DNA from 3 places in the Peribacillus sp. NPDC097295 genome. Region 2 is predicted to be linked to each of the others. Evidence: riboswitches for the same ligand, from Rfam matches in the RefSeq annotation. Region 2 holds a riboswitch; each other region holds the start of a gene.
What was found. Region 2 has a riboswitch for preQ1 ahead of queC (7-cyano-7-deazaguanine synthase QueC). Riboswitches for the same ligand answer to the same signal wherever they lie in the genome.

Region 1 (3,138 bases), on a different contig from region 2:
TTCTGGATTTTCCTTGGTGCTGAAATTATGCTGTTCGCTACACTATTTGCTGGATATTTCGTATTACAGGGCCGTACTGATGGCGGTCCTGGAGTAGAGATTTTCGAAATCACTCCAGTTCTAGCAGAAACCATTTTACTTTTAACAAGTAGTTTTGTTATCGGTCTTGGTATCCACGCTATGCGTCTTGGTAGACAGAAAGCGATGATGACATTCTTTGCTATTACGCTTCTGCTAGGCCTAGGATTCTTATGCGTTGAAATTTACGAGTTTAAACACTATGTTCATATTGGGGCAGGAATACAAACTAGTGCATTCACAGCCATGCTGATGACAACATTGGGAACACACGGAGCTCACGTAACTGCTGGATTATTCTGGGGAACATTCATTATCCTACAGGTTAAAAAGCGCGGCTTGACTCCGGCCACAGCTAATAAGTCGTTTATCTTCTCACTTTACTGGCATTTCTTGGATGTGGTTTGGATCTTTATCTTTAGCTTCATTTATCTGAAAGGAATGATCTCATAATGTCTGAATTATTCCCGCGTAAACAAGTAATGGGTTTTATATTTTCAATGATTCTTACTGCAGCGGCTATTGCCGTTTACTTCCTTGATATGTCATTCGCAGCTGGTATGACAGTACTACTAGTCACTGCATTTATACAAGCAGGTCTTCAGCTTGTCGTATTCATGCATGCTGGTGAAACGAAAGATGGAAAAGCAATTTACGTAAATGTTTATTATGGTATGTTCATTGCATTATTCACGGTTTTTGGTACATTACTAGCTATGATTTGGGACGTGTAAGAGAATCTATCAAAAGAGGGCGCCTTTTAGGCGCCCTCTTTTGATTTGTTCAGGAATTTTCACAAGGTAGCTTAAGGGGGAGGCGTGAATATTTCGAGGAGAGTCTTAATAAAAAAGGCAATAAAAAAAAGCAGGTATTTAAAGCGACGCCTGCTTTTTTATTCTTTCCATTGTTTCTCTACTTGGTGAAGGGCGGTTTGGAAGATTTCTTCCTCATTAGCACCCGGTTTTGCTAGAACATTAGTCTGATAAGATTTTCCTTTGTAATCAACCTTCACAGTAACTTTCATCATTTTACCTCATCCTTTCTTTATTCTACACACATACTATATACCCGTTACTATCGAACAATCAAACATATTGCCTAGCAAAACAATTAAAATATATAATTTTCACAATTATCTGATAAAACAAAGAAATTGTCAAGATGTTTTAGGGTCAGACCCCATTTCCCGGTCTATTTTTTCGCAAATCTCGATATTGACAGAAGTGCGTTTTTTTACTATATTTACAAAAGGTAATTTTATAATATTTCCCGATGAACGGGAGAGGTTCATAGCACTACCCTCTTAAAAAAACTATGGCTTTGATATTTTTTGCGAATCAACCATATCTTTGAGGAGATATGGTTTTTTATTGTATAGAGGCCTTTTATGAACCTCCCTGGTTACGTGGAAGAGGAGGACGTCTATATGTCTGGAAGAAAAGAAGAAGAACTGAATGATATAACATTGCTAGGAAATCAGGGTACCCAATATACGTTTGATTATGCCCCTGAGATTTTAGAGTCATTCGATAATAAACACCCGAACCGGGATTATTTCGTAAAATTCAATTGTCCGGAGTTTACCAGTTTGTGTCCCATCACGGGCCAGCCGGATTTTGCGACCATATATATCAGCTACATTCCAAGTGTGAAAATGGTTGAAAGCAAGTCATTGAAACTGTATCTTTTCTCTTTTCGCAATCATGGGGATTTCCACGAAGATTGCATGAACATCATCATGAACGATTTAATCGAATTGATGGATCCGAAGTTTATCGAGGTCTGGGGCAAATTCACTCCACGTGGGGGCATTTCCATTGATCCATACACGAACTATGGAAAACCTGGGACGAAGTTTGAAGAAATGGCGAATTACCGTTTGATGAATCATGACCTATATCCAGAAACCGTGGATAATCGGTAAATTCTGAATCAACAGGACTAATAGCTCGTATAAAGAATAGTATTTTTAGCTTCTCGATTTTCGGGAAGTTTTTTTGTTTGTATGAAAATACTGGGTCAATATCTTACCATGCAAATGACCATTATTGGATTATAATTATATTGTCTTTATCAAAAATACATATGTCCTCATATAATGGAATTAACTCTTGATTGTTTCACGAAAACGCGTAATAATAGGGTGAGTTGATTTTGACAGAATATTTATAAAATAGGGGTTGTCGGGATGAAAGTAGCAAAGTTTGGCGGGAGCTCGCTCGCGTCGGGGGAACAGTTGAAGAAGGTATTCGAAATCGTGGTTTCAGATCCAGAGAGAAAGGTCGTCGTCGTTTCAGCTCCAGGGAAACGCAATTCCGATGATATAAAGGTAACTGATTTATTGATTGAAGCTGCGGAACAGCAATTACGTGGGGATGATGGCGGGCTTTTAATAGAAGATGTTGTCTCTCGTTATGCGAGCATTGCTGAGGAAGTGGACATTTCAGGAACGGTCATTGCGGAGATACGTGAAGACTTACACACTTTGCTGCATGCGGACCAGAGTAAACCGAAGCGTTATGTGGATGCATTGAAGGCGAGCGGGGAAGATAATAATGCGAAGCTTGTTTCCGCTTATTTTCAGAGTCAAGGTGTGGAGGCGCAATATATAAATCCCAGGAAGGCCGGATTGATTGTGACGGATGTCGATGGATATACACAGGTGCTTCCTGAATCGTACGAGCGTCTATATGCACTTCGTGATGAGCCGGGTATCGTGATATTCCCAGGATTCTTCGGCTATACACTGGACGGGGATGTTTTAACGTTTTCAAGAAGTGGCTCGGATATTACGGGCTCGATTCTTGCAAATGGCGTGAGGGCAGACCTGTATGAGAATTTCACGGATGTGGATGCCGTATACGCAGTCAATCCCAATGTGGTTCCCAATCCGAAGGGAATCCGTGAATTGACGTATCGGGAAATGCGGGAACTCTCTTATGCAGGATTTTCGGTTTTTCATGACGAAGCGCTAATTCCTGCATTCCGGGCTGGCATTCCGGTACATATCCAGAACACGAACAATCCAACAGCACAGGGGACAAGGATTGTGAATACGCG
Region 2 (3,138 bases):
CAAGATCTCCTTCACCTTTTATATTAAATTGCTTTTCTTGTAATTGGTTCGAAGAATTGTATGAGCCATTTGATCGTATTTGGGATTGTAGTTTGAATATAATTCTATCCATCGCTAAACGCCCCGTTTATTTCCCCATATGTACGTATGTAACTGGGGCAGTACCTTCACATCATTCAGTTCATCATCTGCTATTACCTGATCAATTAACCGTTCATATTTTTTCAAAAGTTCACTGATTAACTGCCTGTCATCCTTCGTCGCACTGTCATCATTGCCCACCTGTAAGTAAAAAGGAACGTTTGGATAGCGCTTATGCACGTTCTTTGCATACAGATAATCAACCTGATCGAAGACGACAACCTTCAAAGAGAATTGGTTTTCGTGCCTTGTGTCGGTTAGCTCTTGTATGATTTGGTCGAGCACTTCAAAATCGGTTTTCATCTTTGAACTTGGTGGCTTGGGTGAAATCGTCAGTTCATCAATATCGAGAAACCAATCCTGCCAACGGCTTCCTTGCGTTTCGACGCCGATTTTGATGTTTTTCTCTTTTAAAAGCGCAATCAAGCCATCAAGATTTTTCAGCAGACCAGGATTTCCTCCCGATATCGTCACAAAGGAAAATCCCTTTCCTCCCTTCGCTTTTAGCTCAGTCCAAATTTCTTCAGCGGTCATGGGGACGATATCTTCCTTGCCTGTGCCATCCCAGGTGAATGCGGAGTCACACCACGCACACGAATAATCGCAGCCGGCCGTCCTGACAAACATCGTCTTCTGTCCGATGACCATTCCTTCTCCTTGAATCGTCGGTCCGAAGATTTCCATGACGGGCAATTTACTCATAGTCCATCCACTCCCGTCTTGCTTCGGCATAACTCGTGGGTGTTTCATATAGACGTACAAATTCGACCCGGGCCCCTTTATAGTCCTTGTTCTTCAGGGAATCAGCCATTTTTTCATAAATCCAGACGACGATATTTTCTGCCGTTGTATTCATAAGTGGCAGTGTTTCATTCAAATAGCGGTGATCCAGATGAATCTCGATTTCATTTTTCCAAATCTCTTTCAAATCACCAAAGTCGATCATCAACCCGCGGGAGTCATTATAGCCACTCACACCAAAAATGACCTTATAGGTATGGCCATGAAGATTCTTGCATTTGCCTTCATACTCATGAAGATGATGTGCGGCATCGAAAGTGAATTCCTTGCTCACCAGCACCCGCCTTTGATGATAGTTTAATTGGTTGCGTTCAATGTCCTGATCCATTACTTGGAGCTTATCGACAATCTTGTAACCATACATTATAAGGTCACCTGCCGTCTCTTTACATAGTCTTCCAAACCTTTTTTTCGAAGCTTGCACGCCGGGCACTCCCCACAGCCATCAGCCATGATTCCGTTGTAACAAGTGAGCGTCTTCTCGCGAACGAAATCGAATGCTCCGAGTTTGTCCGCCATTTCCCATGTTTCCTCTTTATTCAGCCACATAAGCGGCGTATCTATCACAAAGTTCTGGTCCATCGAGAGATTCAAAGTAACGTTCAATGATTTGATGAATACATCACGGCAGTCAGGATATCCGCTGAAATCCGTCTCGCAAACCCCGGTTACAATATGCTTCGCCCCAATTTGGCTTGCAAGCACACCTGCAAACGACATGAACAGTAGATTCCTCCCCGGAACAAATGTTGACGGTAACTCTCCGTCTTCTCCATCCACAACGGCAATATCCTTTCTGGTCAACGCATTCGGCGCCAATTGATTCAACAAGGACATGTCCAGCACATGATGGGGAATCCCGAGTTCCTTTGCAATATCCCGTGCACATTCAATTTCCAAGCTGTGCCGCTGATTATAATCAAACGTCACTGCCTCCACTTCTGCAAACCGCTCCATTGCCCAGAATAAACAGGTCGTACTGTCCTGTCCCCCGCTAAACACCACTATTGCCTTTTCCTTCTTCATCATTTCGATAAAACTCCTTTTCACAGAAAAAACAGCACCCTAAGAATAGAGTGCTGCTTCTCCTTAGTTTTTTTGAGAGGGTAGCTAGAACCTCTTCCGCCTTAAGCGGAATATTAATATTCCTAATGTAATCATAACGTAAACCACTAAATCCTATCAAGAAAAATCCATAAAAACAAGAATACTCCTAGTCATGCCATCTTTTTATTCTGAAACTTAATATATGCTCTCCATTTTCCGATATACAAGAGGTACACTACTATACATAAAAAGGGGACATCAACTTGAAACGTATTAAAACAAAGATATTGATTACATTTATGCTAGTCATTTCTTTATCTATCATCTTAGGAGCCTACAGTATTTACAGTAGCAATAAGTCCCTGAAATATTCCAGGGATATTATCGACCATGAATTACCACTTCTTATTAAAGATGAGCAATTACTATATAACGTCTCACAAAGAGTGGCATTTGCTAGAGGGTATATCTTATTCGGGGATAAAAAATATAAAGAGGATTTCCTAGCTTATACCGAAGATAGCAAAAAACTTCAGGACGAACTCTTGGCTTTATCAGATTCTGAAAGAACGAAGGAATTGATTGAAAAAAGCATAGATTGGAGAACCATGCTCGAAGAACGCGTCTTTACACAGTTTGAGCAAGGAGATGCAAAGCAAGCTAAACAAATATTATCAAATGAAGTAGCCCCCATCAGTATTGAAGTAATGGCTGGCTTTAAGGAGCTCGCTTCCGAACGCGAAAAATTGATTGTCGATTCTGGTGAGACCATTATCAGCAGTGGCGAATCTGTTAAAACGACGAGTATCATTTTAACCATCATTACTATCATAGCCGGAATTAGTTTGGCCCTAGTCACTGCCACCCTCATTACAAAACCCATCCTAAAAATCCGGGATAGAATGAAGTTAGTGGAGAATGGCGAATTAAACCACGAACCACTTAAACAGACAACAAAAGATGAACTCGGAGAATTGACACTTTCCGCCAACGAAATGCAGAGGAACCTTCGCGAAATCATTGAAAAAATGTTGAATGTTTCTGAATCCGTTACGAGCAAAAGCGAAGAGCTGACCCAATCGGCAAATGAAGTACAACAAGGAAGCAGTCAGATAGCAACCACCATGTACGAACTATCGGAAGGTTCAG
Region 3 (3,138 bases), on a different contig from region 2:
CATTGAGTTGATGAGGGTACTTCGAAGTTGCTCCTCTTCTTTTAATTGTTTGAGCTCTTCTCTTTTAGATAGATAGAGAAATAAAATCAATCCGATTAATAGGACAAATACAAACCCCTCTACTCTCTGGAGGAGAAGGAATACTTCTTTATCTTGTAAAGTAGTAGTTAGATAGTAATTGAAAATAATTAATGTGGTCATTCCAGAAAGAATGTAAATTACTAATATGATCCGTTTTGACATAAGGGTCTCCCTGAATTTTCCGACATTTCCAAAGTTGAAATACATACACATTTTAACAAATTATAGAAGGGAAATATATGGTTCATGATAAAAAAACAGGTATAAGATTACCTGTTTTAGACTGTAGACAAACTCGATGAAAAATGTGAACGTTGATTTCCACTTCAGGCACTCGCTTTCCGCGGGCGGTCAGGGAGCCTCCGCGGTTTCGCCTGCGGTGGTCTCCCCTAGACGCGCATGTCCCGCAGGAGTCTCGTACCTTCCGTTCCAATCAACTTTGCGTTATCATCAAGTGAAATTTATATATTGGCAAAAGAGTATGGTTTAGATTACTTTAAGGGACTTTTTAAAAAAACAGGCGATGCCTTTTGTCGACAAACTGAAACAGGTATAAGATTACCTGTTTTTCTTTAAGAATGTTAGGTTCTTTTTTTTCTTGAAGCGTTTAAAGAGAAGGAAAAAGACTAAGAGCAGGAAACCGAGTACAATTAATGTATATTGATTCATTTCTATGGAGAGTAGTCCGTATGGGATTAAGGATAGAAAGAAAAAGTAAATGAGATTGCCTAATGCGGTTGCGATTAAGAAATCTTTGTAGGTGACGGAGCTAACTCCAGCTGCCAGATTTATTAAACTTGTCGGGATGAAAGGGAAAATTCGACCTGTAAAGACATACATGAACCCATGGTCCATAACAGATTCCTGCCAATCATTACCCATCTTTCTTAAAATCAATGCCTGGAACCAGTGTCTGGCGGCATAGAAAATGATTCCTGATGCAACCACGCTTGTAAGCCAACTCCATAAATATCCGAATGAAAAGCCAAAGATCGTGACATTGATTGTTAAGAGTAAAATTAGGGGAATGACAGTAAAGAAGTTCTGAATAATCATCAAGACGAACGTCACAATAAAGGTAAGTAGAAGGTTTTCTGTTAATATGGCTATCACGGAGTCCAAATCGCTATTCCAAATCAGTGTGAACAATTCCGAATTCAGTCCGATGAAGGTTATTACAATCAGGAGGACGAGTAAAGTCAATATTTGTTTCAACATATCACCACCATTTATCATTTTTTCCGGGTATGGGTGAAAAAAAGAGCCGCTGCATGTAGCAGACAGCTCTTTTTGAAAATGAATGTTCTTTTACATTGTATGCAGGGATTTCAAAGCAGCTTTCCAAATTGAATTCTTTTATTCATTATATAAATGATGGGTGCACCAATCAGAAGGACGAGGAACTCTTCGGTAGCTGTAATTGCCCAGGTCAATAAGAACGGGACACCTAAGAATAGATTTAATTCTATGGCTATCAGGAACATCGTCAACGTGAATACGATGATGGTAACGGCCATTCGACCCTTAATGCCCGTTATGAAACGGGAAGAAAAGATGACAAGCAATAAGGCTATCAGAGATTGCCCGACCCCGAAAATCAAATCATATGCCCCTAGCTGTGAAAAGAACAAGTTCGATATGAACACACCGACGACTATGCCGTATATATATTTTTTATTAAATACAATAAGATGATTCAACATTTCGGGTATGCGAAATTGAAACACCCCGAACATAATCGGTTGAAACACGAATGAGACAGCGATATATATGGCAGCCAATAGTCCATTTATCGCGAGTGTACGAATATTCATTTTTTCTCTCTCCCTAGTTTTTTATCGTGGGATGGTTACGAACCACGTTTAGGCTTTTGCCCGAAGTTTAATAGTATCGTATATAGGGCAGTTACGTCAATTTCAAGAGTTTATGCGTGATATGAGATTTTCAGAATAAAGGAAAGCTATTTTGCTTTAGTGTGATGAAGAATGGTACTATTCATACAAGAGATAAATGGGAAAGGATGAAAGCAAATGTCAATAGAGGCTGTTAAGAACCACTTTAAGCAGTGGAGTAGGGAAGCTGATGTAATGGAATTCGAAACATCTAGTGCAACGGTAAATCAAGCCGCGGATACAATCGGTGTCATTCCTGCTAGGATTGCTAAAACGTTGTCATTTAGAGGAGAAGGGGACCAAGCAATACTGGTCGTAGCTGCGGGAGATGCGAAAGTGGATAATAAGAAATTTCGAAAGATGTTTGGGTACAAGGCTAGGATGCTTTCTCCAGATGGTGTTCTTCAACAGACGGGACATGCAATCGGTGGAGTTTGCCCCTTTGGGTTGGCGAATGACCTGGATGTATACCTGGATGTGTCGATGAAAAGGTTCGGAACAGTTTTCCCGGCTTGCGGAAGCGCGAACTCAGCTATTGAACTTTCACTTGCGGAATTATTTCAATATTCAAAAGCAACGAATTGGGTGGATGTCTGTAAGGATTGGGACCAAGAATCTGATGAGTAAGTTGCAGAAACCTCTCATTTGAATCAATATAGAAAGTCCATATAATTGGATTTTATTCTGCGCTGGGTTAGGGAAATCAGGGAGATATGCAACGATGGAGGGTCATTCATGTCCAATGTCAAGTTTACACATAACGATAGTAGTTATCACAGCCTCAAAAATCTATATGAGGAAAATATCACGGTCAAGAGCATTGCTCAAGAGTTGGAGTTCTGCAGCAAAGATGAACCGGCCATTCCTATTAAAATTAAAATGGAAGAAAAACATTTTGATACATTGGCGGTGGAAGATGAGGGGGAGATTGTTGGATATATCGATAGGCATGAACTTGGTGAAGGGGAAATTTCAGATTATATGAAGGTTTTTTCTCCAAGGGAGCTTGTATCGGATTCAACGCCTTTGATTCAACTATTACATATTTTCAAGAAGAAGACACGGGTATTTGTGCTGGAAAATAATTCAATAAACAAGTTGATCACCCATGCTGACCTCCAAAAACCACCGATCAGAATGTTGATTTTCGGTTATATCACTCTTT

Region 1: another riboswitch for preQ1. It lies ahead of queF (preQ(1) synthase); the one in region 2 lies ahead of queC (7-cyano-7-deazaguanine synthase QueC).
Region 3: another riboswitch for preQ1. It lies ahead of ACIQXN_RS20550 (QueT transporter family protein); the one in region 2 lies ahead of queC (7-cyano-7-deazaguanine synthase QueC).

What each region holds. Positions count from the first base shown of each region.
Region 1 is NZ_JBIWCW010000005.1:257,084-260,221, reverse strand. Features, by position in the region: gene qoxC (cytochrome aa3 quinol oxidase subunit III) at 1-531, shown strand, start outside; gene qoxD (cytochrome aa3 quinol oxidase subunit IV) at 531-812, shown strand; gene ACIQXN_RS11960 (BA3454 family stress response protein) at 971-1,105, opposite strand; PreQ1 riboswitch class I at 1,355-1,400, shown strand; gene queF (preQ(1) synthase) at 1,505-2,002, shown strand; gene ACIQXN_RS11950 (aspartate kinase) at 2,267-3,138, shown strand, end outside.
Region 2 is NZ_JBIWCW010000001.1:348,251-351,388, forward strand. Features, by position in the region: gene queE (7-carboxy-7-deazaguanine synthase QueE) at 115-843, opposite strand; gene queD (6-carboxytetrahydropterin synthase QueD) at 836-1,306, opposite strand; gene queC (7-cyano-7-deazaguanine synthase QueC) at 1,306-1,968, opposite strand; PreQ1 riboswitch class I at 2,026-2,068, opposite strand; gene ACIQXN_RS01675 (methyl-accepting chemotaxis protein) at 2,253-3,138, shown strand, end outside.
Region 3 is NZ_JBIWCW010000024.1:11,198-14,335, reverse strand. Features, by position in the region: gene ACIQXN_RS20560 (ATP-binding protein) at 1-243, opposite strand, end outside; gene ACIQXN_RS20555 (TVP38/TMEM64 family protein) at 640-1,296, opposite strand; gene ACIQXN_RS20550 (QueT transporter family protein) at 1,410-1,895, opposite strand; PreQ1 riboswitch class I at 1,903-1,947, opposite strand; gene ACIQXN_RS20545 (YbaK/EbsC family protein) at 2,112-2,600, shown strand; gene ACIQXN_RS20540 (hypothetical protein) at 2,709-3,138, shown strand, end outside.